4 regions of the Streptomyces sp. NPDC058401 genome follow, and region 2 is predicted to be linked to each of the others. Evidence: riboswitches for the same ligand, from Rfam matches in the RefSeq annotation. Region 2 holds a riboswitch; each other region holds the start of a gene.
The links. Region 2 has a riboswitch for cobalamin ahead of ACFWNV_RS34295 (energy-coupling factor ABC transporter permease). Riboswitches for the same ligand answer to the same signal wherever they lie in the genome.
Positions count from the first base shown of each region.

Region 1: linked by a shared signal. The riboswitch ahead of ACFWNV_RS10625 (DUF4430 domain-containing protein) and the one ahead of ACFWNV_RS34295 (energy-coupling factor ABC transporter permease) in region 2 are both predicted to bind cobalamin.
Region 3: linked by a shared signal. The riboswitch ahead of metE (5-methyltetrahydropteroyltriglutamate--homocysteine S-methyltransferase) and the one ahead of ACFWNV_RS34295 (energy-coupling factor ABC transporter permease) in region 2 are both predicted to bind cobalamin.
Region 4: linked by a shared signal. The riboswitch ahead of ACFWNV_RS10180 (ribonucleoside triphosphate reductase) and the one ahead of ACFWNV_RS34295 (energy-coupling factor ABC transporter permease) in region 2 are both predicted to bind cobalamin.

Region 1 is NZ_JBHXKA010000021.1:253-7,405, forward strand. It holds gene ACFWNV_RS10620 (hypothetical protein) at 1-1,104, opposite strand, end outside; cobalamin riboswitch at 1,345-1,484, shown strand; gene ACFWNV_RS10625 (DUF4430 domain-containing protein) at 1,625-2,113, shown strand; gene aceB (malate synthase A) at 2,334-3,950, opposite strand; gene aceA (isocitrate lyase) at 3,980-5,293, opposite strand; gene ACFWNV_RS10640 (short-chain fatty acyl-CoA regulator family protein) at 5,618-7,093, shown strand; gene ACFWNV_RS10645 (ABC transporter substrate-binding protein) at 7,115-7,153, opposite strand, start outside.
Region 2 is NZ_JBHXKA010000150.1:979-8,131, forward strand. It holds gene ACFWNV_RS34280 (hypothetical protein) at 1-275, shown strand, start outside; gene ACFWNV_RS34285 (flavodoxin family protein) at 304-1,029, opposite strand; gene ACFWNV_RS34290 (methylglyoxal synthase) at 1,121-2,038, opposite strand; cobalamin riboswitch at 2,170-2,364, shown strand; gene ACFWNV_RS34295 (energy-coupling factor ABC transporter permease) at 2,393-3,088, shown strand; gene ACFWNV_RS34300 (energy-coupling factor ABC transporter substrate-binding protein) at 3,088-3,435, shown strand; gene cbiQ (cobalt ECF transporter T component CbiQ) at 3,440-4,189, shown strand; gene ACFWNV_RS34310 (energy-coupling factor ABC transporter ATP-binding protein) at 4,186-5,007, shown strand; gene ACFWNV_RS34315 (hypothetical protein) at 5,023-6,009, shown strand; gene ACFWNV_RS34320 (PadR family transcriptional regulator) at 6,019-6,573, shown strand; gene ACFWNV_RS34325 (EF-hand domain-containing protein) at 6,618-6,830, opposite strand; gene ACFWNV_RS34330 (tRNA-dependent cyclodipeptide synthase) at 7,085-7,153, shown strand, end outside.
Region 3 is NZ_JBHXKA010000021.1:73,393-80,545, forward strand. It holds gene ACFWNV_RS10945 (nucleobase:cation symporter-2 family protein) at 1-1,175, shown strand, start outside; gene metE (5-methyltetrahydropteroyltriglutamate--homocysteine S-methyltransferase) at 1,235-3,592, opposite strand; cobalamin riboswitch at 3,765-3,988, opposite strand; gene ACFWNV_RS10955 (DUF1269 domain-containing protein) at 4,217-4,708, shown strand; gene ACFWNV_RS10960 (SulP family inorganic anion transporter) at 4,832-6,556, shown strand; gene ACFWNV_RS10965 (hypothetical protein) at 6,605-7,036, shown strand; gene ACFWNV_RS10970 (FxLYD domain-containing protein) at 7,027-7,153, shown strand, end outside.
Region 4 is NZ_JBHXKA010000019.1:82,275-89,427, reverse strand. It holds gene ACFWNV_RS10190 (hypothetical protein) at 17-469, opposite strand; gene ACFWNV_RS10185 (endo-1,3-alpha-glucanase family glycosylhydrolase) at 822-2,540, shown strand; cobalamin riboswitch at 2,681-2,822, shown strand; gene ACFWNV_RS10180 (ribonucleoside triphosphate reductase) at 2,865-4,643, shown strand; gene ACFWNV_RS10175 (anaerobic ribonucleoside-triphosphate reductase activating protein) at 4,640-5,299, shown strand; gene ACFWNV_RS10170 (YybH family protein) at 5,345-5,728, opposite strand; gene ACFWNV_RS10165 (LysR family transcriptional regulator) at 5,835-6,758, shown strand; gene ACFWNV_RS10160 (aminotransferase class V-fold PLP-dependent enzyme) at 6,797-7,153, shown strand, end outside.

The DNA.
Region 1 (7,153 bases), on a different contig from region 2:
GGCGGCACCGCTCTCGACGAGCCGCGTCACCGCGGCGTCGAGGAGTTCTTGGGGAACGGCCTGGGGGAAGGTGTCCTGCACCGTGGTGAACAGCTCTTCGCGGGAGCGCCCGTCCAGGGCCGCCCACACGCGCACCATGGCCTCCGTCACGCGGTAGCCGATGTCCGGGCCGGACATCCCCCACGAGTCGCAGAAGCGAACGGGGGTCACCCAGGGGCTGCGCACCGGACCGCCCGCGGCACGGCGGTCGGTGAACCCGGGGACCCGTTCGAGCGGGGCGTCCCAGCCGCCGAGGAGGGCGTGGGCCACGAGGTGCGAGACCAGCAGCAGCCGGCGGACCACGATCTGCCGGGCGGTCTGCGCGCAGGCCAGGTCGGCGGGCTGGCGCAGGGACTCCCACACGTCGTCCAGTACCTCGCCCAGCGCCGCGGAGCGGGCCGCGCGCCGCAGGTGGAACTTGCGGCCCAGGTACACGTCGCCGACGCCGCTCAGGACGCACTCCAGGGAGAGCTCCACCGCGATCAGCGAGGTCTGCAGCGCCGTGAGCGTGTCGCCCACCTGCAGTGCCCCCAGCGCGTCCTCGGCGTAGCTGTTGAGCTGGTAGGCGCTGCGGTTCATGAGGACCCGCCGGATCGTCGACCGGGCCTGCTCGGCTTCCGGCACGCCGCTGCCGTTGTCGGCCAGCACGGTGCCGATCGAGAACCGCACGGCGCGCTGGAGCTCCACATCGCTCAGACCGGTCTGCCACCGGTCGGTCGCGGTGTCGGTGTAGCCGCGGCAGATCCGCACGATGCGGTCGAGCTCCGCGTGTGACACCGGCGTCAGCTGGACGACGAACCCGTCGCGTTCGTACGACACTTCGGGGCGGGGGGCGTCGTCGGTCGTCGCCACGTAGAGGTCGATGTCCGACAGGCCGTGGCCCAGGCCCGCGGCCAGCGATCCGCTGACGAAGGCGAGCCGGACGTTGTCCCGGCCCACCGCTTCGTCCAGCACGGTTCGTGCCGCGGCCAGGTGGGCCTCGCTCAGGTGGACGTCCGGCACTGCCCGGACCGCGTTCCCCCGGGGTGTCTCCGCGCTCGTCGCGTCCCGCTCCGCCGTCTGCATCTCGCGTCCCTTCCCTGCCCGTTTCCGCCCCCGCCGTGTGTGGCCGGGGCATGAACCGAACAGTAGGAACGGGCGATCCACAGCCCGTATTCACTCGATATACGGGGGCGTGTATCGCCGGACCGGCGCGCTCGCGGCGCGCAGCCACGGGGACGGGACAGCGGGGCGGCGAGTCGGCGAGTCCGCCGGGAACGCCCGAAAGCCGCCACTGGTCAGCACGTTGTCGCGACCGTACGATGCGTGTGCCCGGTCGGACCGGGTGACAACTGAATTGCCGTGTGGCCAGGGGGAAGCCGGTGTGAATCCGGCGCTGACCTGCAACCGTGTGGGGCGCCTGCGCGCCCCGAGTCGGATAGCCCGCCATGCGGCTCGTACCGCCTCCCACTGTCACGGACTGCAGCGCGGAGCCTTGAGTCGCCGACTCGCCACAGCCTGTTCCCGCCGCATCGGGGAACGGTGCTGCAGGGCGATGCCGCAGCGGAGGGGCCCGGCTGCGCCGGCCCTGCCCGAAAGGCAACCCATGCGCCCGAACCTCGTCCGTCGCTCCCTCGTCACGACGGCCGCCCTGGGGCTCGCGCTCGCCACCGCGCCCGCCGTCGCCCACGCCAAGCCGGCACCGCACACGAACGCCCCGGTCAAGGTCAGCCTCACGGTGCAGGGCCCGGGCGGCCTGCTGTTCAAGGGGAAGATAAAGACCAAGGGGCACGACGTGACCACCCCCACCGGCGGGACGCACCCGTGCGACGGGACGAACGGCGGCGCCAACCCGAGCGCCGTGCCCACGCCGACGGCCGCGCTGGACGACGCCGCGAAGAAGAAGCACTTCACCTGGGACGGCGCCTGGTACGCCTCGTTCAGCGACTTCTCGGTGGACACGATCAAGAACGTCAGCGGTGGCGGCGTCGCCTACTGGAGCATCTCCGTCAACGGCACGCCGACCCCGGTCGGCGGCTGCCAGTTCAAGCTGAAGGCCGGCGACCAGGTCACCTACACCTGGACCTCCTTCTAGCAGGCGGCTTCCAGTGCCGTGACCGGCACGCACGGTGGGGGTGCGGCGACACCACTCGCCACACCCCCACCGTCCCTGGTCGCCTCCGGCGCACCCTCATGGCCGGAGGTCTGCCGGGCCCCTCAGACCCGGCCGTACATGTGGAACCCGCAGCCGGTCTTGCGGCCCAGCAGCCCCGCCTGCACCATCCGCCGGAGCAGCGGGGTCGCTACGGGGGCGTTCACGCTGTCACCCGCAGGGCGTGGGAGGTGCGGCGGACGAGGTGGCGGACGAGGTGGCGGGTGTAGGCCTCGGGGGTGAAGAAGGCCGGGAGTCGCACCGAGAGGGCGGTGTTCACGAAGATCTCCCTGGCTTCGAGGGGGCGTGCCCGCGGGTCCTCGGCCTCCAGGGCCGCGCATTCGGCGTCGAGGAGGTCGATGACCGTGCCCCGGTCCACGCGGTCGTGGCGGAGCCACTGCCAGATCTGGACGCGGGCGATCTCGGCGGTCGCGGCGTCCTCCATCAGGCCGTTCAGGGCCACGGCCCCGCTGCCGCGCAGCCAGGCGTCGAAGTAGCGCAGCGCCACGGCCACGTTGGAGCGGACGCCCTCCGCGGTCGGCGGAGCGGCGATCCGGCGGACGGACAGCAGGTCGGCGGCCGTGACGTCGATGTCCTCGCGCGTCCGGTCCAGCTGGTGCGGCCGGTCCCCCAGGACGTTGTCGAAGACCGCGCGGCAGACGGGGACGAGCCCGGGATGGGCCACCCAGGATCCGTCGAACCCGTCCTCCGCCTCCCGCTCCTTGTCGAGGCGGACGCCTGCGAGCGCGGCGGAGTCGGCCGCGGTGTCCTTGCTCGGGACCTGGGCCGCCATGCCGCCGATGGCGTGGGCTCCGCGCCGGTGGCAGGTGCGGACGAGCAGGTCGGTGTAGGCCCGCATGAAGGGGGCCGTCATGGTGACGGCGGCCCGGTCGGGGAGCTGGAAGTCGGTGCGGTGGCCGAAGGTCTTGATGAGGCTGAAGAGGTAGTCCCAGCGGCCCGCGTTCAAGCCGGCGCTGTGTTCGCGCAGTTCGTGGAGGATCTCCTCCATCTCGAAGGCGGCCGTGACCGTCTCGATCAGGACGGTGGCCCGTACGGTGCCGCGCGGTATGCCGAGCAGGTCCTGGGCGAGGACGAACACGTCGTTCCACAGCCGTGCTTCGTACGCGTTCTCCAGCTTGGGGAGGTAGAAGTACGGGCCGTGTCCGGCGTCGATCTGCCGCTGGGCGCAGTGGAAGAAGTACAGGCCGAAGTCGACGAGCGAGGCCGGGACGGGCCGGCCGTCGATCTCCAGGTGCTCCTCGGTGAGGTGCCAGCCGCGCGGGCGGACCATGATCGTGGCGAGGTTCTCGCCGAGGCGGTACTCCTTGCCCTGCGCCGTGGTGAAGTCGATGCGCCGCTCGATGGCGTCGAGCAGGTTCAGCTGGCCGCCTATGACGTTGTCCCAGGTGGGCGCGGTGGCGTCTTCGAAGTCCGCCATCCACACGCGGGCGCCGGAGTTCAGGGCGTTGACCGTCATACGGCGTTCGGGCGGCCCGGTGATCTCCACCCGGCGGTCGGTGAGCCCTGGAGCCCGGGGCGCGACGCGCCAGTGGGGGTCGTCCCGGACGGCTCGTGTGGCGAGGGGGAAGACGAGCTGCTTCCCGTCGGCCAGGTGGGCGGAGCGGCGGCGCCGCTCCTTGAGGATGTCCAGGCGCCGGTCGGCGAACGCCGCGTCGAGCCGGCCGATGAACTCCAGGGCCGGGGGCGTCAGGATCTCCTCGTGCCGCTCGCCCGGCACACCGAGGACCTGGACGCTTCTGATCAGGGGCTTGAGTGACATGCGGATCTTCTCCTCGGCGTGGGGCGGGCTCAGTGGAACTGCTCTTCCTCGGTGGAGCCGGCGAGTGCGGTCGTGGAGGAGGCGGGGTTGACGGCGGTGGAGACGAGGTCGAAGTAGCCCGTGCCGACCTCGCGCTGGTGCCTGACCGCGGTGAAGCCCTGGGCCTGGGCGGCGAACTCCCGCTCCTGCAGGTCCACGTAGGCGGTCATGCCGTGCTCGGCGTAGCCGCGGGCCAGGTCGAACATGCCGTGGTTGAGGGAGTGGAAGCCTGCCAGGGTGATGAACTGGAAGCGGTAGCCCATCGCGCCCAGCTCGCGCTGGAACTTGGCGATCTGGTCGTCGTCCAGCGCGGCCTTCCAGTTGAAGGACGGCGAGCAGTTGTAGGCCAGCATCCGGTCCGGGTACCGCGCGTGGATCGCCTCGGCGAACTCGCGGGCCTGGGCGAGGTCCGGGGTGCCGGTCTCGACCCAGATCAGGTCGGCGTACGGGGCGTAGGCGAGACCGCGGGCGATCACCGGTGCCATGCCGTTCCGCACGCGGTGGAAGCCCTCGGCCGTGCGCTCGCCGGTCACGAACGGGGCGTCGCGCTCGTCGACGTCGCTGGTGATCAGGTTCGCCGCCAGGGCGTCGGTGCGGGCGATGATCAGGGTCGGCGTGTCGGCGATGTCGGCGGCGAGGCGTGCCGCGTTGAGGGTGCGGATGTGCTGCGCGGTCGGGACGAGGACCTTGCCGCCGAGGTGGCCGCACTTCTTCTCCGAGGCGAGCTGGTCCTCGTAGTGGATGCCGGCGGCGCCGGCCGCGATCATCGCCTTGGTCAGTTCGAAGGCGTTCAGCGGTCCGCCGAAGCCGGCCTCGGCGTCCGCGACGATCGGCGCCAGCCAGTCCGTACGGTCGTGGCCGCCTTCGGCGGTGGCGATCTGGTCGGCGCGCAGCAGCGCGTTGTTGATCCGGCGGACCACCTGGGGAACGGAGTTGACCGGGTAGAGGCTCTGGTCGGGGTAGGTGTGCCCGGCCTGGTTGGCGTCGGCGGCCACCTGCCAGCCGGACAGGTAGATCGCCTGCAGGCCGGCCCGTACCTGCTGGACGGCCTGGCCGCCGGTCAGGGCGCCCAGTGCGTGGATGTAGTCCTGCTCGTGGAGCTGTCGCCACAGGCGCTCCGCGCCCCGCCGGGCCAGGGTGTGCTCCTCGCGCACGCTGCCCGCCAGCCGGACCACGTCCTCGGCGGTGTAGGTCCGCTCGATGCCCGCCCACCGCGGGTCGTCCGCCCACCGCCGGCGCAGCTGCTCGGCCGCCGCCGTCGTCGTCTTCGTCGTCTTCGTCGTCTTCGTGTTCGCCTCTGCCATGACCGTCACCGTTTTCATCCGTCGCTTGTCTTGCCAATGCGCCGCGCACGAACCCGATCACTGGCACCAAGTGCCTGAGTGTGACCGGATCGCCGATATCAGGGCATGAATCGGCGATCCGGAGTTCGTTCCCCCACACCGGTTCCTGGCTGCGGTTCCGGCTGGGTGCAGGACCGACTCTGGCATTGGCACTGGGTGCCATCAAGGTGGGACGACTGCCAAGGTCTGCGAATCTTCGAGGCCGGATCTGCCAAGGTTGCGAAGGCCCGGAGCGAGCGAAGGCCTTCTATGCTGACGGGGCCCGTCCGACGGTGGAGGAGTCCGGTGAGCAAGACGTACGCGGGAACGCGGCTGCGCAGGCTGCGCGAGGAGCGCCGCATGACCCAGGCCGATCTGGCCCGGGTCCTGGGCATTTCACCCAGCTACCTCAACCAGATGGAGCACGATTCGCGCCCGCTCACCGTCCCGGTACTGCTGCGGCTGACCGAGGCGTTCGGGGTGGATCCCGGCTTCTTCTCGGAGCGTGACACCAGCCGCATGGTGGCCGACCTGCGCGAGGCCCTCGCCGAGCAGGTGGCCGAGGCCCGGGTGTCCCCTTCGGACCTGGCGGAGCTGGCCACCCGGATGCCGGCCGTGGCCTCGGTGCTGCTGGACCTCGGCCGCCGGAGCCAGCTGCTGGCGGAGCGGCTCGCCGACGCCGCCGACGGGCGCGATTCGGTGGAGGAGGCTCCGCGTTCGCCCCACGAGGAGATCCGCGAGTTCTTCTACCGGCGGCAGAACTACCTCCACGAAGCCGACCTCGCCGCCGAGGAGTTGGCCCGCGCGATCGGCATCCGCCCCGGGGACGTCATCCGCGCACTGACCCAGCGGCTCGCCGACCGCCACGGGATCCGCATCTGCGCGGACTCCGACCGGCTGCACCACTACGACACCGCCGCGCGGGTGCTCCACCTGTCGAACCGGCTCCGCCCGGGCCAGCAGGCCTTCCGGATGGCCACCCAGCTCGCCCTGGTCGAGTACGGGGACGGACTCGACCGGCTGGCCACCGAGGACTTCCCGCCCGGCTCCCCCACGCACGCCCTGGCGCGGATCGGCATCGCGAACTACTTCGCGGCCGCCCTGATCCTCCCGTACACGGCTTTCCACACCGCGGCGGAGGAGTTCCGGTACGACATCGAGCGGCTCACCGACCACTTCGGCATCGGCTACGAGACGGTCTGTCATCGCCTGAGCACCCTGCAACGTTCCAGGCTGCGCGGTGTGCCCTTCTCCTTCGTCCGGGTCGACCGCGCCGGGAACATGTCCAAGCGGCAGTCCGCCACCGGGTTCCACTTCTCCCGCGCGGGCGGCACCTGCCCGCTGTGGAACGTGTACGAGGCCTTCGCGGCGCCCGGCCGCATCCACGTACAGGTCGCGGCCATGCCGGACGGGCAGCGGTACCTGTGGACGGCCCGCGCCGTCACCCGGCACCGCGGCGGCTGGGGCGAGCCCGGCAAGACCTTCGCCATCGGCCTGGGTTGCGAGATCCGGCACGCCTCCCGGCTCGTGTACGCGGACGGGCTCGACCTCGACAACAGGTCGGCGGCGACCCCCATCGGCATGGGCTGCCGCCTCTGCGAACGCCTCGACTGTCCCCAGCGGGCGGTCCCGCCGCTCGGCCGGGCCCTGGCCGTGGACGAGAACAGCAGCACCTTCGTCCCGTACCCGGTGGTGGGCCCTCCCGCCCCTGCCCCCGACCGCGGCTCCGTCCCCGTCCCTGCCCCCGTCCCTGCCCACGGCCCCGCCCCCGCCCGCGACTGACCACGGCCGCGGCCCCGCCGCTCACTCCTCCATGCGGCGGGCCTCGGCCGTGGTCACGGG
Region 2 (7,153 bases):
GGTCCGGCAAGCCCGTCCCGCTGGCCGGCCGGTACTTCCTGGAAGTCCGCCTGCACCCCGCCGCCGGACACGACGACGCGGGCCACAACGTCTACCTCGGCCCCAAGCTCGTCAAGATCAACCTGTCCAAGCTGAAGGGCCTCGCCCTGACCGGCGACTACGAGGGGTACGTCACCTTCGGCGCCGCCTTCGACACCACGCCCGCCTACAGCTCGTTCACGCTGCACTCCCCGGAGCGCTTCGTCCTGGACATCGCGCACCCGAACACCTGCTGAGCCCGCCCCGGCGGGAGCCGGGGCCCGGCTACCGGTGCTCGGGGTTCGGGAAGTCGAAACGGCAGCCCGCATCCCACAGGGAGCGCTGGTTGCCGTGCGCCGGCATCCCGCCGGACCGCTTGAGCAGGGCGGCCAGGTGCATGAGGTTCCAGCTCATGAAGGCCGTGTTGCGGTTGGTGAAATCGTTCTCGGGGCCGCCCGATCCGGGGTCCAGGTACGAGGGACCGGGTCCGGCCTCGCCGATCCATCCGGCGTCGGCCTGCGGGGGGATCGCGTAGCCGAGGTGCTGGAGGCTGTAGAGGACGTTCATGGCGCAGTGCTTGACGCCGTCCTCGTTGCCCGTGATCAGCGCCCCGCCCACGCGCCCGTAATAGGCGTACTGGCCCTGCTCGTTCAGGATCGAGGAGCAGGCGTAGAGCCGCTCGATGACCTGCTTCATCACCGAGCTGTTGTCCCCGAGCCAGATCGGGCCGCACAGCACGAGGATGTCGGCGTCCATGATCTGGCTGTAGAGCACCGGCCACTGGTCGCTCTCCCAGCCGTGCTCGGTCATATCGGGCCAGACACCGGTGGCGATGTCGTGGTCGACGGCGCGGATGAGCGAGGTCCGCGCTCCGGCCGACTCCATCACCGCGCGGCTCTTGCCGATCAGGCCCTCGGTGTTGCTGGGCTCGGGGGACCGCTTGAGCGTGCAGTTGACGTACACGGCGGTCAGGTCGGAGTAGTCGAGGTCGCGCGCGGGATCGATAGCCACCCGCCCAGCCTCACCGGCGACCGCCGTGGCCGCCACCGGGCCGCGCCCGTCCGGGCTCAGCCCGACGTCGGAGCCGGCGCCCGGGTCGGGGTCACAGGGATTCGATCATCGCGTCCGCGCTCGCCGCGTTCAGGGCGAGGCGGACGTTGCCGAGCACCGCGAGCCGGATGAGGGCCCGTACGTCGTCCCCGTGCGGGTGCGAGGCCAGCGGGTCGAAGAAGAACACCAGCAGGTCGATCTGCCCCTGGGTGATCAGCGAGCCGATCTGCTGGTCCCCGCCGAGCGGCCCGCTGCGCAGCGGGGCGACGTCCAGGCCGAGCCGCCGGTTGATCAGGGTGCCGGTGGTGCCGGTCCCGTAGAGCCGGTGCGGCTTGAGCTCGGCGGCCTTGCGGTCCGTCCAGGCGAGCAGGTCGGCCTTGCGCGCGTCGTGGGCGACCAGGGCGATGCCGCGCGGGCGGTCGCTGCGGCCGCTCGCTCCGGTGAGCCAGCTCGGGTCGGCCAGCGGGTAGAGGTGCACGGCCGCGGCCCGCAGCTCCTCACGGCTGATGGAACCGTCGCCGTCGACGTCGACCCGGTCGAAGGAGAGCGCGTCGAGCGAGCCGTCGATGCCGGTCGCCCCGAAGAGGCGCTCGTACTCCGCGCGGTCGATGCGGCCGTCGCCGTCCCGGTCCAGGGCGTCGGCAAGGGCGTCGAGGGCCCGCAGGGTGGACTCGCGGAAGTAGCGGTCGCCGTCGAAGGCGTCGCGCGCGGCCGCCGCGACGAACTCCTGCTCGCTGATCCGGCCGCCCCGGTCGGTGTCCGATGCGGCCTGCAGCTGCGACCACAGCTCGGAGTAGGCGTCGTGGAGAGCGGCCCTGCGGCGGGTGTCCCCGGGCTCGGTGAGCCATTCGGCGAGGCGGCCGGCGTAGGCGATGAGGTCCTCGCGGCCGAGGTGCCCGTCCCCGTCCAGGTCGTACGTGCGGAACAGCGCGGCGACGCGGGGCAGCCAGTCTTCGGCGGTCACAGACATGCGGAACTCCCTTTTCAGGTGGGGCTATTGAGGCCGATAGTAGCGGTGGGAACACGGTGCGTGACGCACAAGCGGAATACGGTCACCGCATGGCGCGATTGGGGCGGGTTGTGACCGGTCCGCGCGGCCGACTAGGGTCAGCGGGCCTTGGTGTTCGGGAAACCGGTGGGAAACCGGTGCGGCCCTCGCCACTGTGATCGGGAAGTCCGGCTCCACTCCTGCGGGAAAGCCACTGGGCTGCGCGGGAGGTTCCGCGCTGCCCGGGAAGGCGGAGCATGGACGTCAACCCGTGAGCCAGGAGACCGGCCGGGGCGCGTTGTCCATCCACGAGGTGCTGGAGAGGTCTCCCTACCCATGCATATAGCCGAGGGGTTCCTGCCCCCTTTGCACGCGGTCGCCTGGGGCGCCGCGTCCGCCCCCTTCGTCGTCCACGGCGTCCGCGCGCTCACCCGCGAGGTGAAGGCCAACCCGGAGAGCACCCTGCTCCTCGGTGCGGCCGGAGCGTTCACTTTCGTCCTTTCCGCCCTGAAGATCCCTTCCGTGACGGGCAGTTGCTCGCACCCCACGGGCACCGGGCTCGGGGCGATCCTGTTCCGGCCGCCGATCATGGCGGTGCTCGGCACGATCACCCTGCTGTTCCAGGCCCTGCTGCTGGCGCACGGCGGGCTCACCACCCTCGGCGCCAACGTCTTCTCGATGGCCATCGCCGGCCCGTGGGCGGGGTACGCCGTCTACCGGCTGCTGCGGAAGTCCGGAGCCCCGCTGATGGTGACCGTGTTCTTCGGCGCCTTCTTCGCCGACCTGGTCACCTACTGCGTCACCAGCGTGCAGCTCGCCCTGGCCTTCCCGGACCCGGCCTCCGGGTTCATGGGCTCGCTCGCGAAGTTCGGGGGGATCTTCGCGGTCACGCAGATCCCGCTGGCCGTGAGCGAGGGGCTGCTGACCGTCCTCGTGATGCGGCTGCTGATGGCGTCCAGCAAGTCGGACCTGGTCCGGCTGGGCGTCGCGAAGCTGACGGCCACCCGCACCGGAGAGAAGGCGGCGGCCTGATGAGCGGGATGTCCAAGAACGCGAAGATCAACACCCTGCTGCTGCTCCTGGTCGCGGCGCTCGCCGTCCTCCCGGTCGCGCTGGGGATGGGCGATCACAAGGAGGAGCCCTTCGCCGGCGCCGACGCGCAGGCCGAGACGGCGATCACCGAGCTGAAGCCGGACTACGAACCCTGGTTCTCCCCTCTCTACGAACCCCCGTCCGGCGAGATCGAGTCCGCACTGTTCGCCTTGCAGGCGGCCCTGGGAGCGGGCGTGCTCGCCTACTACTTCGGCGTCCGCAAGGGCCGCCGCCAGGGGGCGGCCGCTGCTGCCGCTCCCGCTCCCGCCGCCGCCCCGGAGGCGTAGCCGGGTGCTGCCGATCGACGTTGCCGCGCACAGCAGCCGCTGGCGCGGCCGGCACCCGCTGGAGAAGGCCCTGCTCGGGATCGGGCTGACGGTCACCGCCGTGTGCCTGCCGCCCTGGCCGGGCGGGCCGCTGGTGGCCGCCGCCACCCTCGCCGTGCTGCTCGGCCCGGCCGGGGTGGCCGGCCGGCAGCTCTGGCGGGCCTTCCGGATCCCGCTCGGCTTCTGCTTCACCGGGGCGCTGCCCCTGCTGTTCGCCGTGGGCGGCCCGGCGGGACCGGTGTCCCTGGCCCCCGACGGCCCCCGGCTCGCCGCCGAACTGCTGCTGCGCACCTCGGCGGCCTCGCTCGGGCTGCTGCTGTTCGCCTTCACCACCCCGGTCTCCGACGTGCTGCCCCGGCTGGTCCGGGCCGGGGTGCCGGCCCCCGTGGTGGACGTGGCCCTGGTCATGTACCGGATCGGCTTCCTGCTGCTCGACTCCATGGCCCAGGTCCGCCGGGCCCAGGCGGCCCGGCTCGGGCACACCGGCCGGGCGGCGGTGTGGCGCTCCCTGGCCGGGCTCGCCGCCACCTCCTTCGTACGGGCCTTCGACCGCGCGGCCAAGCTCCAGGCTGGGCTGGCCGGCCGCGGCTACGACGGCGCGCTGCGGGTCCTCGTACCGGAGGCGTCCCTGTCGTGGCGCTTCCTGACGGCCACCGCCGGCCTGCTGGCGGCCCTGATCACCCTGACCCTCACCCTGAAGGGGCTCGCCCTGTGAACCCGGTAGTGGAACTGTCCGGCGCCGCCTACGCCTACGAGGACGGCCCCACGGTCCTGACCGGCGTCGACTTCGCCATCGCCCCGGGCCGGGCGCTGGCCCTGCTCGGCCGCAACGGCAGCGGCAAGACCACGCTGATGCGGCTGCTGAGCGGCGGCCTGCGGCCCGGCGCGGGATCGCTGCGGCTGGACGGCACGCAGGTCTCGTACGACCGGGCCGGGCTCACCCGGCTGCGCACGTCCGTCCAGCTGGTGGTGCAGGACCCCGACGACCAGCTGTTCGCGGCCTCGGTCGAACAGGACGTGTCCTTCGGCCCGATGAACCTGGGGCTCCCCGCCCCGGAGGTCCGGGCCCGCGTGGACTCGGCCCTCGCCGCCCTGGACATCACCCGGCTCCGGGACCGCCCCACCCACCTGCTCTCCTACGGGCAGCGCAAGCGTGCGGCGATCGCGGGGGCGGTGGCGATGGCCCCTCGGGTGCTGATCCTCGACGAGCCGACGGCCGGCCTGGACCCGGACGGCCAGGAGCGGCTCCTCGACGTCCTCGCGGGACTGCGCGCCTCCGGCACGACGGTGGTGATGGCCACCCACGACGTGGACCTGGCGGTCCGCTGGGCCGACGACGCGGCGGTCCTGACCCCGACGGGCATCCGCTTCGGCCCGGCCGAAGCCCTCCTCTCGGAGCCGGCCCTCCTCACCTCGGCGGGCCTGCGTCCGGCCTGGTCCCCGGCGGTGGCCGCACTGCTGCGGGCCCACGGCCTCCTGGCGGCGGACGCCCCCGGCCCCCGAAATCCGGAGGCCCTGGCCGCCTGGCAGTAGGTAGGTTGCCCGTCCATGCAGACGCTGAAGGCAAGATCCGAACCGAAGTCCCTGTTCTGGGAGGGCGAGGACCTGGTCGACCCGGTGGGCGGCTTCCGCCGCTGGACCCCGGACGGCCGGGAGCATCCGGGCCGCCGTCCGGCGTCCCCCTGGTGCGACCGTGCGGTGCGCTCCCCCTCGGGGCGCTGGACGGTGCTCTACGAGGAGCGCGGCACCACGGCCGTGCTGCTGGACGGCGAGCGGATCGCGCGCGAGCTGCCACGGGGTGACAACCTTCCCGAGGACTACGACCACGCGGTGGCCCTCGGCGCGCTGCCGGACGGCCGCGAGGTGCTGGTGAGCTGCCCGGAGGAGTACGACGTCCTCCAGGTCGAGGACGTCGCCACGGGCGAGCGGCTCACCACGGGCCGGCGCACTGCCGGTGATCTGTTCCAGTCGCGGCTCTCCGTCTCCCCCGACGGCCGCAAGCTCCTGGTGGCCGGCTGGATGTGGCATCCGTTCGGGATCGCCAACGTCTACGATCTGGCGGCCGCGTTCGTCGACCCCACCGCATTGGACCGGGACGGGGAGCTCCTGGGCCCGGCCGCCCTCTACGCCGAGGTCGGCTCCGCCTGCTGGCTCGACGCGGACCGGGTCGCCGTCTCGGGGACCGGTGAGGGCCCGGGCGACGCGGAGGCCCCCGCCCTCCAGGACGGGCAACTGGGCGTGTGGTCCTGCCGGGAAGGCCGCTGGCTGCGGCGCAGCGCCGGAGCGGGCGGCTGGGGAACCCTGGTCGGGTGCGGCGGGAACCTGGTGGCCTCGCTGACCGATCACCCCCGGCTGGTCGACGCCACCACGGGCGGCGTCCTGCGGGAATGGCCGGAGATCCGCGTGTGGCACCGGGACGGGGCGTACGGGGTCACCCACATCCCCTCGCCGGTGACGGCCCCGCACCCCGACGGGAGCCGGCTGGCCGTGGCCACGGAGCAGGGGATCGCGGTCCTCGATCTGCCGCAAACCTAGGATGGCCGCATGTCGCTCCCGCACGCCATCCTCACCGCCCTGCTCGAGAAGCCCTCGTCGGGGCTGGAGCTGACCCGGCGGTTCGACAGGTCGATCGGGTACTTCTGGTCCGCGACGCACCAGCAGATCTACCGCGAGCTCGGCCGGCTGGAGGAGTCCGGGCTGATCCGGGCGCTGCCCAGCGAGGGGCCCGTACGGGGGCAGAAGAAGGAGTACGAGGTGCTGCCGGCCGGGAGCGGGGAGCTGGCGCGGTGGGTCGGGGAGGCGCAGGATCCCAAGCCGGTGCGCGATCCGCTGCTGCTGCGGATCCGGGCGGCCGCCGTGGTGGGGCCGCAGGGGCTGGCCGCGGAGCTGCGGCGGCATCTGGAGCTGCACCGGGCCCAGTTGGCGGTGTACGAGGGCATCGAGGAGAGGGACTTCCCGGCCGGACGGGAGTCCGACGAGGACCGGCTGCGGCGTGTCGTGCTGCACGCGGGAACCGGGCTGGAGACCTTCTGGCTGCGCTGGCTGGAGGAGGCCCTCGCCGAGGTGGAGGCCATGGCCGGCGGGACCGGGCAGGGCTGACGCACGCCCCCGGCCCGACAGGGGGCCAAGGGCGGCGCAAAGGCTTACTTGTTCAGGGAGGCCCAGAACTCGTCGAAGCTCAGCAGGCCGTCGTCGTTCGAGTCCTTGGCGGCGATCACGGCCTCCGCGACCGGGCCGGTGACGAACGGGTCGCCCATCGCCGCCATCGCCGAACGGAACTCGTCCGCCGTCACGAAGCCGTCACCGTTCACGTCGAACTTGCCGAACGTCGTCCGTGCGCTCTCGATGTCCGCCACTGGGTCCACCCCTTCTTGGTGCTTGTTGACCGGCTCAGGGTAGCGGCACGCCCGGCCCCCTCACGCCCCGGGTCCCGTTCGAGCGGCAGATAGAAATTCAATTACTCTTCCGTAGTGCGGAAGCGATAATTCCAGCCAACAATTCAAGCCCCCACTTGTCACGCTCCGGGACCACGGCATAACGTAGCGACATTGCCGCCACACCGGGAGCGCAGGGCTCCCAGGGACAAGCGGCAACAAGGGCGATCACACAGGTGACGATCACAGCTGACGCATCATTCGAAGTTCTGCCCTTCACCCGCACTTGCCACCACATCTGGGAA
Region 3 (7,153 bases), on a different contig from region 2:
TCGCCACCCTGCTGCAGACGCTCGGCTTCTGGAACATCGGCGCACGCCTCCCCTTCGTCAACGGCGTCTCCTTCGCCGGCGTGGCCCCGATGCTGGCCATCGCCAAGGCCGAGGGCCCCGAGAACGCACTGCCCGTGATCTACGGCGCGGTGATCGTGGCCGGGGTGTTCGGCTTCCTGCTCGCCCCCTGGTTCTGCAAGCTCATCCGGTTCTTCCCGCCCGTCGTCACCGGCACCGTGATCACGCTGATCGGGCTGTCCCTGCTGCCCGTCGCCTTCAACTGGGCCCAGGGCGGCAACCCGCGCGCCGAGGACTACGGGGACGTCAAGTACATCGGCCTCGCCGCGGCGACCCTGCTGATCACCGTGGTGCTCCGCAGGGTGCTGCGCGGCTTCCTCAAGCAGATATCCATCCTGCTCGGACTCCTCGCCGGCACCCTGATCGCCCTCCCCCTCGGACTCGCGGACTTCAGTGCCGTCACCGACGCCGACGTGATCGGCTTCCCCACGCCGTTCCACTTCGGCGCTCCGCAGTTCGCCGTCGCCGCGATCGTCTCCATGATGATCGTGATGATCGTGTCGATGACCGAGAGCACGGCCGACGTGATCGCCCTCGGCCAGATCGTCGACAAGCCCGCGGACGAGAGGACCCTCGCCGCGGCGCTGCGCGCGGACGGCCTGGGCACCGCGCTGAGCCCGGTCTTCAACGGCTTCGCCGCCAGCGCCTTCGCGCAGAACGTCGGCCTGGTCGCCATCACCAAGGTCCGCAGCCGCTACGTCGTGGCCGCGAGCGGCGGCATCCTCATCCTGCTGGGCCTGTGCCCGTTCCTCGCCTCGGTCGTCTCCCTCGTACCGCAGCCCGTCCTCGGCGGCGTCGGCCTCGCCCTGTTCGGCACGGTGGCCGCCAGCGGCATCCAGACCCTCGCCCAGGCAGGCCTCGAACGCGGTGACAACGTCCTCATCGTCGCCATCAGCCTCGGCATCGGCGTGATCCCCATGGCCAGCGAGGGCTTCTACCACGGCTTCCCCGAGAGCATGCGCATCATCCTCGACTCCGGCATCAGCACCGGCTGTGTCGCCGCGGTCCTGCTCAACCTCGCCTTCAACCACATCGGCCGCCCCGACCGGGACGAGGTCAAGGAAGGGGAGCCCGCTTCCGCCGTGCCCGTGCACTGACGCCGGACGGCCGGCACCCGGTCCTCCCGTGTGCCGGCCGTCCTGCCGCCCTACCGGGATCAGGCGTTCGGGGAGAGCTCCGCGCGCACCCGGCGGGCCGCCTCGACGAGGTGTTCCAGGGAGGCCCTCGTCTCGGGCCAGCCTCGGGTCTTCAGACCGCAGTCGGGGTTGACCCAGAGCCGTTCCGCGGGGATCGCCCCGAGTCCCTTGCGCAGCAGGGCCGCCGCTTCCCCGGCCGAGGGGATGCGGGGCGAGTGGATGTCCCAGACTCCGGGGCCGACCTCGCGCGGGTAGCCCGCGCCGGCGAGCTCGTCGGCGACCTGCATGTGGGAGCGGGCCGCCTCCAGGCTGATGACGTCGGCGTCGAGGTGCTCGATGGCCTCGACGATGTCCCCGAACTCCGCGTAGCACATGTGGGTGTGGATCTGGGTGTCCGGCCGGACGCCGCTGGTGGTGAGGCGGAAGGACTCGGTGGCCCACGCCAGGTACTCGGCGTGGTCGGCGGCGCGCAGCGGCAGCGTTTCGCGCAGGGCGGGCTCGTCGACCTGGATGACCGAAGTGCCGGCCGCCTCCAGGTCGTCGACCTCGTCGCGGAGCGCGAGTCCGACCTGGCGCGCGGTCTCGCCGAGGGGCTGGTCGTCGCGTACGAAGGACCAGGCGAGCATGGTGACCGGGCCGGTGAGCATGCCCTTGACCGGCTTGGCCGTCTGCGCCTGGGCGTACGCGGTCCAGCGGACGGTCATCGGGTCGGGGCGGGAGATGTCCCCGGCGAGGACGGGCGGGCGGACGTAGCGGGTGCCGTAGGACTGGACCCAGCCGTGCTGCGTGGCGAGGTAGCCGGTGAGCTGCTCGGCGAAGTACTGGACCATGTCGTTGCGTTCGGGCTCCCCGTGCACGAGCACGTCGAGGCCCGTCTTCTCCTGGAAGGAGACGACCTCGCGGATCTCGGCCCGGATGCGCTCCTCGTAGGCCTCCGTCCCGATGCGTCCGGCGCGCAGGTCGGCGCGGGCGGTGCGCAGTTCCGTGGTCTGCGGGAAGGAGCCGATGGTGGTGGTGGGGAGCAGCGGCAGGCCGAGGTGGGTGCGCTGGGCGGCGGCGCGTTCGGCGTAGGGCTGGGCGCGGTGGCCGTCGGCCTCGGTGATCGCGGCGGTGCGGGCGCGGACGGCCGGGTCGTGGGTGATCCGGGAGGCGGTACGGGAGGCCAGGTCGGCCCGGTTCGCGGCGAGTTCGGCCGCGATCGCGTCGGTTCCGCGGGCCAGTCCGCGGGCCAGCGTGCTGATCTCGGTGGTCTTCTGGCGGGCGAAGGCGAGCCAGCGCCGGATCTGCGGATCGATGTCCCGCTCGGCGTCGGCGTCGATCGGGACGTGCAGCAGGGAGCAGGAGGCGGCCACGTCGACCCGGTCCGCGAGGCCGAGCAGGGTGCCGAGCGTGGTCAGTGACTTCTGGTAGTCGTTGATCCAGATGTTGCGGCCGTTGACCACGCCGGCGACCAGGCGCTTGCCTGGGACGCCGCCGACGGCGGCGAGGTCGTCGAGGTTGGCGGCGGCCCGGTCGGTGAAGTCGAGGGCGAGTCCCTCCACGGGCGCCTTCGCGAGGACGGGCAGGGCGTCGCCGAGCCGGTCGAAGTAGGAGGCGACGAGCAGCTTGGGGCGGTCGGTGAGGCCGCCGAGCTCGCGGTAGGCGCGGGCCGCCGCGTTCAGTTCGGCCGGGGTGCGGTCCTGGACCAGGGCCGGTTCGTCGAGCTGGACCCATGCGGCGCCCGCCGCGCGCAGTTCCGCGAGGACCCGGACGTAGACGGGCAGCAGCCGGTCGAGCAGGGCGAGCGGCTCGAAGCCGGCGGCCACGCCGGGTGCGGGCTTGGCGAGGAGGAGGTAGGTCACCGGTCCGACCAGCACCGGGCGGGCCGTGTGGCCGAGGGCCAGGGCCTCCTTCAACTGCGCGACCTGCCGGTCGGGTTCGGCGGTGAAGAAGGTGTCGGGGCCGAGTTCGGGGACCAGGTAGTGGTAGTTGGTGTCGAACCACTTGGTCATTTCGAGCGGGGCCACGTCCTGGGTGCCGCGCGCCATCGCGAAGTAGCCGTCCAGGGCGTCCGCCGCGACGGCGGCACGGTGGCGGTCGGGGATCGCGCCGACCATGACGGTGGTGTCCAGGACGTGGTCGTAGTACGAGAAGTCTCCGGTCGGGACCTCGGTGATGCCGGCCTCGGCGAGCTGGGCCCAGTGGGTCCGGCGCAGGTCGCGGGCGGTGTCCCGGAGGGCTTCGGCGCTGACGCGGCCCTTCCAGTAGCCCTCGACCGCCTTCTTCAGTTCCCGGTTCTGCCCCTGGCGGGGATGGCCGTACACGGTGGCCCGTACGGGCGTGGCGGCCGGCGTGGCTGCGGGTGCCGGCGTGGCTGCGGCTGCGGACTCGGTGGTCACGGAACTCTCCTTCGCGAGCGTGTCTCCATGAACCCGGTGACGGGTCGCGGAGGCGAAGGGTGCCGGAACGGGCGGACCGCCGGGGTCGCGTACGGCTGGGTACGCGACGGGAGGATCCGCCTGAGGTGCACGCCGACCCGCCCACGAGGTCACCGGGAAACCGTGCGCGGTCGATCGCGCACGGGCAACGGGCAGGTCTTCGGACTCGCGGGCTCGCGGACCACGAAGGTCCGCACCTACTGGCCGTCGCTTCCCAGGACCGGTTCCGGTCCCAGTGCGTATGACGGCGGTCGTTCCCGCTCACCGCTGCGGGGCAGTCCCGGATTCCCACCGGGTTCCCTCTTACGACGCATCCCGCCTGGCGGACGGGGGCGAACCAGCTGCGAGGCCCACAGTAGGGCGGGCGACCGGGGAACGGGCACGCCTTCCCACATGTCGGACGGTGAAATGGGACACGCGCGGCTCCCGGCCGCCCGGCCGGACAGCCGAGTTCGGCCGAACGGGCGAATGACGCTGACGGGTCGACACATGACAAAGAGTCACGATTATGCTAATTGTGGTCAATTGTCCGATTGTGGGTTGTACTGGACGGCAGGCAACACCGTCCAGGAACTGGAGCGTTACGTGGCATCCACCACTCTCACCGTCTGGAAGTTCGCCACTCCCGAGGGGGCGCAGCAGGCGGAGTCCGCCCTGCTCGCCCTGCAGAAGGAGCAGCTGATACAGGTGCACGACGCGGCGGTCGTCACCTGGCGCGAAGACGCCAAGAAGCCGAAGACCCGGCAGCTGAACAGCCTCACGGGAGCCGGCGCGCTCTCCGGCACCTTCTGGGGGATGCTCTTCGGGCTCCTGTTCTTCGTACCGCTGCTCGGCGCCGCCGTGGGTGCGGCGGCCGGAGCCATCGGCGGATCGCTGTCCGACGTCGGCATCGACGACCAGTTCATCGACGAGGTGAAGTCCGAGGTGAAGCCCGGCACTTCCGCCCTGTTCCTGCTCTCCTCCGACGCGGTCGTCGAGCGGGTGCGCGGCGCCTTCCCCGGCGGGCAGGCGCAGCTGATCCGCTCCAACCTCTCCGGCACGCAGGAGCAGCAGCTCCGCGAGGTCTTCGCGGCCTGAGGACCCACACCCCGAACCGACGCCGTGGCCCTGGGCCGGGGGCTCCTCCCCCGGTCCCGGGCCACGGCGGTGCTTCGCCGCCCCGTGCGGATTTTCCGCCGAGCCGAGGAAAGGACCCGCGCGGTGAGCGTTCCGCGGACGGCAGGACCCGACGCCAAGGCCGCGAACGGCCTCGTACCCCCCTGGCTGCGCCGTTACCGCGGCCGATGGCTGCGGGGCGACACGCTGGGGGCCCTCACCGCATGGGCACTGATCGTGCCGGAGTGCGTGGCCTACGCGCAGATCGCCGGGGTCCCCCCGCAGAACGCGTTCTACGCGGCCCCGGTGGCCCTCCTCGTGTACGCGCTGCTGGGCCGCTCCCACTTCCTGCTCATCGGGGCCACCTCCGCGGCGGCCGTCCTGTCGGCCGCCACCGTCTCGGCCGTCAGCCCCTCCCCGCAGGACGCCGTCGGCCTGTCGGCCGCCCTCGCGGTGATCGTCGGCGCGGTGCTGCTGGCGGCCGGGCTGGCCCGGCTCGGGTTCCTGACCAACTTCCTCGCCGAACCGGCCCTGGTCGGCTTCCTGTTCGGCATGGCGCTGACCATCGTCGTGCGGCAGGCCGCGAAGCTCGTCGGCGTGCCGGGCGGTGACGGCAACTTCTTCGAGCGGCTGTGGACCGTACTGTCCGGAGCCCCCCACTGGTCCCTGGTCACCCTGGCCGTCGGGGCGGGCGCGCTCGCCGTGCTGTTCCTGCTGGAGCGCTTCGTACCGCGCCTGCCCGCCTCCCTGATCGTCCTGGTGGCGGCCCTCCTCCTGTCGGCGGCCCTCGACCTCGACGGCCACGGCGTCGAGACCGTCGGTCACATCCCCTCGGCCGTGCCGGTCCCCCACCTGCCGGGCATCCCGGCCGCCGACTGGATCGCACTGTTCGGCGGCGCCCTCGGCGTGGCCCTGGTGGTCTTCGCCGAGGCCTTCAGCATCGCGAGCCGCTTCGCCCGGGAACACGGCCAGGAGGTGGACCCCGACCGGGAGATGGCCGCCGTCGGCCTCAGCAACATCGCCGTCGGGTTCTTCCGCGGTTTCGTCGTCTCCGGCAGCGCCTCGCGCAGCGCGGCCGCGGCCGGAGCGGGCGGCCGGACCCCGATGGTCTCGCTCATCGCGGCGGGGCTGATCCTGCTGACCGGCGCCTTCCTCACCCCGCTGTTCACGGACCTGCCGGAGCCGGTGCTCGGCGCCATCGTCATCTTCGCCGTACGCGGCTTCCTGCGGGTCGGTGAACTGCGCCGCTACTTCCGCCTGGACCGGCCCAGCCTGTGGGTGGCGCTCACCTCCCTGTTCGGTGTGCTCCTCTTCGACCTGCTGCCCGGACTGCTGCTCGCCGTCGCGCTCTCCCTCGCGCTGTTCGTCGGCGCCGCGAGCCGGCGCAACGTGGCCGTCCTCGGCCGGCTGCCCGGGAGCCGGCTGTACGGAGACACGGCCGGTCACGCGGACGCCGCCGTCGACCCCGCCGTCCTCGTCGTACGCCCCGACGGCAGCCTCTTCTTCGGCAACGTGAACCGGGTACGGCTGGCCGTGCTGGAGCAGCTGCGGACGTCCCCGGTGGCGCCCCGGGCCGTCGTCCTGGACCTGACCGCCTGTTACCAGCTGGGCGTTCCCGTCCTGGACACCCTCGGGGAACTCCGCGAGGAGCTCGGCCGCCGGGGCCTCGCCCTGCACCTGGCGCGGCTGCGCTCGCCGGCCGCCGCGGAGCTGGCCCGGCACCCGCTCGGCCGTCACCTGGGCGCGCGCGGGGTGCACCGCACCGTCGACGAGGCCGTATCGGCGGCGGAAGCCGGGCGGCCCGAACTCCCCCCGGATGCAGCTCATTAGTTTGTATGTCAGGTTTTATCCAGAAGTTCCGAAAGGGGAAGGATTTTCATGAAACGTCTCCCGATCGCCGCGGCCCTGGGCGCGGCCGCGGCCCTGTTCCTCACCGGCTGCTCCTCGGACGACCCGAGCCCCAAGGAGCAGGCGACCCAGGCCGCCTCGGAGCTCTGCACCGGTCTCTCCACCCTGAAGGCGGACCAGGCCAAACTGGCGGCGCTGGACCCGGCTTCCGCGACGAAGGACCAGATCAAGGACGCCGTCGACGCGGTCCAGACCGACTGGGACAACGTCTCCTCCTCCCTGAAGGACCTGGGAGCCGCGAAGAAGTCCGCGGTGGGATCCGCCGTCGGCGATCTCAAATCCGGCTTCGGGAACCTGCCGGGCGACACCACGGGGTCCGACGCGCTGACCCAGCTGAAGCCCCAGATCCAGAAGTTCGACGAGACCCTCGTCGCGGCCTCGGTGGGCGTCACATGCCCCTGACCCCCACGAGGATCCGCGGCGCCTGCGGCGCCCTGCTCGCAGCGGCGGTGCTCGCCACGACGGCCGGCTGCTCCGACTCCGACGGTGACGTGTCGACCGGGGTGTCCAAGGCGGCCT
Region 4 (7,153 bases), on a different contig from region 2:
CCGTCCGCACGTCCGGTCAGAGCCGGTGCACCTGGTCCGGCGCGAAGGCCAGCGGGTCGCGTCCGGCGGCCAGCACCCGCAGTCCGGGAGCCACGGCGAGCAGCTCGCGCAGCCAGTCCAGGGCCTCGGACGCGAGGTGCTCGCAGCCGTCGAGGACCAGCAGCATGTCGCGCTCCGCCAGCCAGGACGCCGCGTTCGACGTCCCGCACGGCAGGAACGGCATGCCCGGTACGCAGCCCAGCGCGGCCGTCAGGTCGCGGACGCCGAAGCGGCGGTCCATGGACACCACGGCGACGCCGTCGTAGAAATTGGACGAGAGCCGTTGCCCTATCTCCCGCACCAGCTGGCTCCGGGGCTCGCTGAACCGCCCGGTGACGGTCAGTACTTTGCCCCGCCGCACGGCGGTGAAGAGACGGGACAGCTCCGCGGAGGTCGCCGGGAACGTTCCGGCGCCTCTGGAATCCCTCATCGGCACGATGCCCCCCTGCATGCGTGACCTGCGGCAAGAGGGTCGTTTCAAGCCGCATGGAGACGATTATGCGCCAGTTTTCGTGAAAGGCCAGGGGAATTCCCTATTCCGGTGAAACGCCCGTGCCGCCCGATGATCGTTGCAGTTGTACAGGTCACATCCCTTTGTCCAACCGCGCGCGGCACCCACCCCACCCCGAACGGCGAGATCCGCGTCGCTGCGCCCCGTGTGCCCCAGCAGCCCCGTCCCGGACCCCGGGGAACGGTTGTCCGGGGGGCCGGAATCCGCTCTACTGCTGCTGTACGGCCCGAAGTTCGGGCCCGGCGCGGCATCGTTCGGGGGAGGGGTCAAGATGAGTGCGGACCGGCGTCGGGCAGGGCGGGGCGCGAGACCCGCGTCGCACCGGCGCCGTGCGGGCTTCCGGCACCGAAGACCTCTGCTGAGCCTCCTCCTGTCCGCCTTCCTCCTCGTGGGCGTCTGCGCCGCGACCGGCCTCGCCTGGGACCCCCACACCGTCACCGGCGCGCGGGGGGCCCGCCCGGCACCCGACCCGGGCGGCATCCTGCCCGGCACCCCCGACGGCGGCCCCGCGCCCGCCACCACCAACCCCGCCACCACCGGCCCGGGCACCCCCGCCCCGCAGAGCCCGGGCGGGCCGGCCCCGGACCCGAAGGCCCAGGGATCGGGCGCGGACGGCGGAGCGCGCCCCGCCGGAGCCCTGCCCTTCGACCTGCCGCAGCCGGCCGCCCTGCGCTCCGGCGCCGCCGGCAAGAAGCTGGTCTTCGCCCACTACTTCACCCCGTACCCGCTCTCCCTGGACAACGTCGGCGCCGACGCCGACTACTACACCCGCAACTACCTGACCCCGGACGGCGAGAACGGCAAGCACGAGCGCTACGGCGGCCTGCTCCGCGACCGGCCGCTGCCCGTCCCGCCCAAGACCGGGAACTGGGAGCTCGCCAACCTCCAGCAGGAGGTCCGCACGGCCCGCGCCGCCGGCATCGACGGGTTCACCCTCGACCTGCTCTCCCTGACGGGGAAGAACCGGGAACGCTGCAACCTGCTGATGGAAGCCGCCCGTTCGGTGGATCCGGGCTTCAAGGTCATGCTGATGCCGGACATGACCTCCCTGGGCACCGACGACCCGGCCGTGCTCGCCGACCTCCTCGCCGAACTCGGCAGGGCCCCGGCGGCCCACCGGCTCCCCGACGGACGGCTGGTCGTCTCGCCGTTCAAGGCGGAGGAGAAGAGCGTCGCCTGGTGGACCACGGTCATGGACATCCTGAAGTCCCGGCACGGCATCCGTACCGCCTTCGTCCCCCTCTTCCTCGACTTCGGGGCGCACAGCGGCGAGTTCGGGCCGATCAGCTACGGATTCTCCGAGTGGGGCAGCCGCAGCTACGTCGGCCAGGAGAGCTCCACGCGCGACGTGCGGCGCGCCCACGCCGCGGGCAAGATCTGGATGCAGCCCGTATCGGTCCAGGACGCCCGCCCCAACCAGGGCATCTACGACGAGGCGGGCAACACCGCGACCCTGCGCGCCACATGGAACCGCGCCATCGAGGACGGGGCCGACTGGGTCCAGCTCACCACGTGGAACGACTACAGCGAGGGCAGCCAGTTCGCGCCCTCCCTGCACAACGGCCACGCCTACCTGGACCTTTCCTCGTACTACCTCACCCGGTTCAAGACCGGCGGCTGGCCGAAGATCGTCCGCGACACGCTGTACCTGAGCTCGCGCACCCAGTTCGCCGCCGCGGACCCGAGCGGCGCCCAGTCCCTCGTGATGGCGCTGCGCGGCGGCAGCGCCGCGGCCCGGGACACGGTGGAGGTGCTGAGCTTCCTGACCGCGCCCGCGAGCATCCGTACGGCCGTGGGCGCGGCCGGGGACACGCACGCGGCCCCGGCCGGGGTCCACGCCGAACTGCTGCCCCTGGCTCCGGGCACCGGCTCGGCGTCCGTGGTCCGCGAAGGCAAGGCCGGGGCCCGGGTGGAGCTGCGCTACCGGGTGGACCGCACGGTGGAGGTGCAGGACCTCCAGTACTACGCCGCCACCAGCGGCCGGAGCTGAGCACGCGGGGCCCCGGCGCGATCCGCCGGGGTCCGGCGCGGTCCCGGGGCTCCGGCACCGTTCCGCAGGGGCTGAAGTCCCGTGGCTCGGGACCTTCGTCACCCCATATGTAGTGGTGGCCTTCAGCTCTCACATCTATATGTAGTGTTGGCCTTGCCGGTTCGGCGGGGCCTCTCCCCGACCGAGGCAACAGGGAACCCGGTGGGAATCCGGGACTGCCCCGCAACGGTGAGTCCGCCACGGCGGACGAGTCCGACACCTGCCGGCAAGGGCCTTCAAGAGTGCCCGCCATTCTTCCGTGCCGAGCCTCGTGGGAGGGCTGCCGTGACTGCTGTCGTCGACGCCGTAGAGACCGTGACCGAATACCTGGACCGCCGGGACTGGCGGGTGAACGCCAACGCCAACCAGGGCTATTCGCTCGGCGGACTCATCCTCAACGCCGCCGGCAAGGTCACCGCGAACTACTGGCTGGAACAGGTCTATCCCGCCGCCGTGGCCCGCGCCCACCGCGAGGGCGACCTCCACATCCACGACCTGGACATGCTCTCCGGCTACTGCGCCGGCTGGTCCCTGCGCACCCTGCTGACCGAGGGCTTCAACGGAGTGCCCGGACAGATCGACTCCGCCCCGCCCAGGCACCTGTCCTCGGCCGTCGGCCAGATCGTGAACTTCCTCGGCACCCTGCAGAACGAATGGGCGGGCGCCCAGGCCTTCTCCTCCTTCGACACCTACCTGGCGCCCTACGTCCGCCTCGACGCGCTGACGTACGACCAGGTCAGGCAGTGCGTCCAGGAGCTCGTGCACAACCTCAACGTGCCCTCGCGCTGGGGCACCCAGACCCCCTTCACCAACCTCACCTTCGACTGGACCTGCCCCGAGGACCTGCGCGAGCAGATCCCGGTGGTCGCGGGGGAGGAGACCGGTTTCACCTACGGCGAGCTCCAGGCCGAGATGGACATGATCAACCGGGCGTACATCGAGGTGATGACCGAAGGCGACGCCGCCGGGCGGGTGTTCACCTTCCCCATCCCGACCTACAACATCACCCGGGACTTCCCCTGGGAGAGCGAGAACGCCGAGCGGCTCTTCGCGATGACGGCCAAGTACGGGCTCCCGTACTTCCAGAACTTCATCAACTCCGAGCTCGAACCCCACATGATCCGCTCCATGTGCTGCCGGCTCCAGCTCGACCTGACCGAGCTCCTCAAGCGCGGCAACGGCCTCTTCGGCAGCGCCGAGCAGACCGGCTCGCTCGGCGTGGTCACCCTCAACTGCGCCCGCCTCGGGCACCGTTACGCGGGCGACGAGCCGGGGCTGCTGGCCGAGGTGGACCGGCTGTGCGAACTCGCCAAGGACAGTCTCGAAATCAAGCGGATCACCGTCCAGGACCTGATCGACGGCGGTCTCTTCCCTTACACCAAGCGGTACTTGGGCACCCTGCGCAACCACTTCTCCACCATCGGGGTCAACGGGATCAACGAGATGGTCCGCAACTTCAGCGCGGACGCCCACGACATCACCACCCCCGAGGGCCACGCCCTCGCGGTCCGCCTCCTGGACCGGGTCCGGGCCCGGATGGTCGACTTCCAGGAGAGCACCGGCCACCTCTACAACCTGGAAGCCACCCCCGCCGAGGGCACGACGTACCGCTTCGCGAAGGAGGACCGGGCCCGCTTCCCCGGCATCCTCCAGGCCGGCACCGACGCCAACCCGTACTACACCAACTCCTCGCAGCTGCCCGTCGGCTGGACCGACGACCCCTTCGAGGCGCTGGAGCGCCAGGACGAACTGCAGGGCAAGTACACGGGCGGCACCGTCCTGCACCTGTACACCCCCGAGCGGATCCCGACGGCGGAGGCCTGCGCCAAGCTGGTCCGGCGCTCGCTGGAGACCTTCCGGCTCCCCTACCTGACGGTGACCCCGACCTTCTCCATCTGCGCGGACCACGGCTACCTGGCGGGGGAGCAGCCGAACTGCCCCACCTGCGGGGCGGCGTGCGAGGTCTGGACCCGGGTCATGGGCTACCACCGCCCCGTGTCCTCCTTCAACATCGGCAAGAAGGGCGAACACGCCGAGCGCGTCCACTTCAAGGCGACGGTGTGAGCGCCGCAGCGGCCGGCGGGGCGAGCGAAGGCGTGAGCGCCACCGCGCAGCCGGACGGGGTCATCCGCATCGGCGGCTGGTCCCGGCTGTCCACCTGCGACTGGCCCGGCCGGCTGGTCACCACCGTCTTCTGCCAGGGCTGCCCCTGGCGGTGCGGCTACTGCCACAACCCCGGTCTGCTGCCCGCCCGGGCCCCCGCCGCCGTCTCCTGGGACGAGGTGCTCGGCCACCTCGCCCGCCGGACGGGGCTGCTCGACGGGATCGTCTTCTCCGGCGGGGAACCGCTGCTCCAGCGCGGTCTGCCGCAGGCGGTACGGGAGGCCCGTGCGCTGGGCCTGGAGGTCGGGCTCCACACCGGGGGAGCCTTCCCCCGGCGGCTGACCCGGCTGCTCGACGCGGGCCTGCTGGACTGGGTCGGCTTCGACGTGAAGGCTCCGCCCGGCCGCTACGAGCGGGTCACCGGCATCGGCCACGCGGCCGCCTCGGCGGAGCGCAGCCTGCGCCTCCTGCTCGCCTCGGGGGTTCCCCACCAGCTCCGCACCACGGTGGACCCGGCCCACCTGGACCCGCCCGCCATGACCGACCTCGACGACTGGCTCGCGGACCTGGGCGCACGCCCCACGCTCCGCCAGACCATGCGACCGCCGGCCGCCTGACGCGCCCCCCTGCTCACCCCGGACGCGCCTCCCTGCGCACCCCGCCTACGCGGCTCCGCCGGGGGCCGGGGCGAACTCGGGCTGGTCCAGCAGCCGCAGCCAGCTGCCGTCGGGCTGGCGGCGTACGACCTGGGCCCGCGCCCCGGTGCCGTCGCTCGGCGGGGTGGAGGTGAGGGCGATGCCGTCGCTCACGAGCGTCGGCAGCGGGGGCTCCGGCTCGAAGTGCGGCCGGTTCACCAGCACCTGCTCCCACAGGGCGCGGATGGCCTCCCGGCCCACCGTCAGCTCGCCGGGCGGGAAGGCCATCACGGCGTCCTCCTCGTAGAGCGCGGCCACCCCGGCCGCGTCGCCGGCGTTGGACCGCTCGACGAACAGGCGGGTGATGTCCTCGGGCTGCAGGGCCTTCTCGTACGACGCGTAGTCCGACATCGCTGCCTCCTGTGCTGGAACCGGGGTGTGCTCTGTGTTCCAAGCCTGACGCCCGCCGCACCAGAAGTCCAACAGCTGGTTCTGCTGGAAGCTAGAATCCACAGTCATGGAACTGAGGCAGCTCGAATACTTCGTCGCGGTGGCCGAGGAGCAGAACTTCACGCGCGCGGCCGAACGCGTCCACATCAGCCAGTCCGGTGTCAGCGCCCAGATCCGCCGCCTCGAAGAGGAACTGGGCGCCGAACTCTTCGACCGGTCCTCCCGCACCGCCACCCTCACCGTCGCGGGCAAGGCCGCTCTGGAACACGCCCGCACCGCCCTCGCCGCCACCGGGGCCCTCGCCCAGGCGGTAGGGGAGGTGACCGGCCTGATCCGGGGCCGCCTCACCGTCGGCATGGTCGTCGGCTGCACCATCACCCCCCTCTTCGACGCCCTCGCCGCCTTCCACCGGGCCCACCCCGGCGTGGAGATCGCCCTGCTGGAGGACAACTCCGACCGCCTCGTCCAGGCGGTGCGCGCCGGCGCCGTCGACCTCGCCCTCGTCGGAACCGCCGCCACCACCCCCGAGGGACTGGAGGCGTTCACCCTCATCAGCGAGCGCCTGGTCGTCGTGGTCCCGGCAGGGCATCCGCTGGCCGTGGCGGACCGGGTGACCCTCCGCGACCTCGGCGGGTACCCGGTCATCTGCATGCCCCCGGGCACGGGGCTGCGTACGGTGCTCGACCAGGCCTGCGCCGGACAGGGGCTGCGGCCCGCGATCGCCCTGGAGGCCGGCGCCGCCGATGCCGTGGCGGACCTCGCGGCGCGCGGGCTCGGGGTCGCCGTCCTGAGCGCCTCGATGGCCGATTCCTATCGCGACCGGCTCACCGCCCGGACCATCGAGGACGTGGAGATCCCGGCCCTGCTGTCCCTGGTCTGGCGCGATACCCGCAGTCCCGCCCTACGGGAGCTGCTCCTGCGGTGCCGCCGCGCCTTCGCGGCGCCGATGGCCGGAGGAGGGACTGTCGCTCCGGTGGACGGCGGGGCATGATCGGGCCGACAGCCGCGCCGCATCCACGGAGACCCCACGTGACCCAGCCCGCAGAGCCGACCGACCGGACCCCCCGCGCCGATCACGCCGACACCGCCGGCCGGGCCGGCGCCGCCACGCGCGGCGGGTCCGTACGCCGCCCCGCCGAATTCCCCGGCGGCCGGGCGCTGTTCCGGCTCTCCGAGGAGATCGCCCACCTGAACCACGGGTCGTTCGGCGCGGTACCCGTCCCCGTCCAGGAGGCGCAGGCCGCCCTCCGGGCACAGGCGCACGCCGATCCCGACGCCTTCTTCATCGGCGCCCCCGACCGGCTCGTCGCGGCCCGGACCCGGATCGCCGCCCGGCTCGGCGGCGATCCGGACGGGCTCGCCTTCGTGTCCAACGCCACCGAGGCC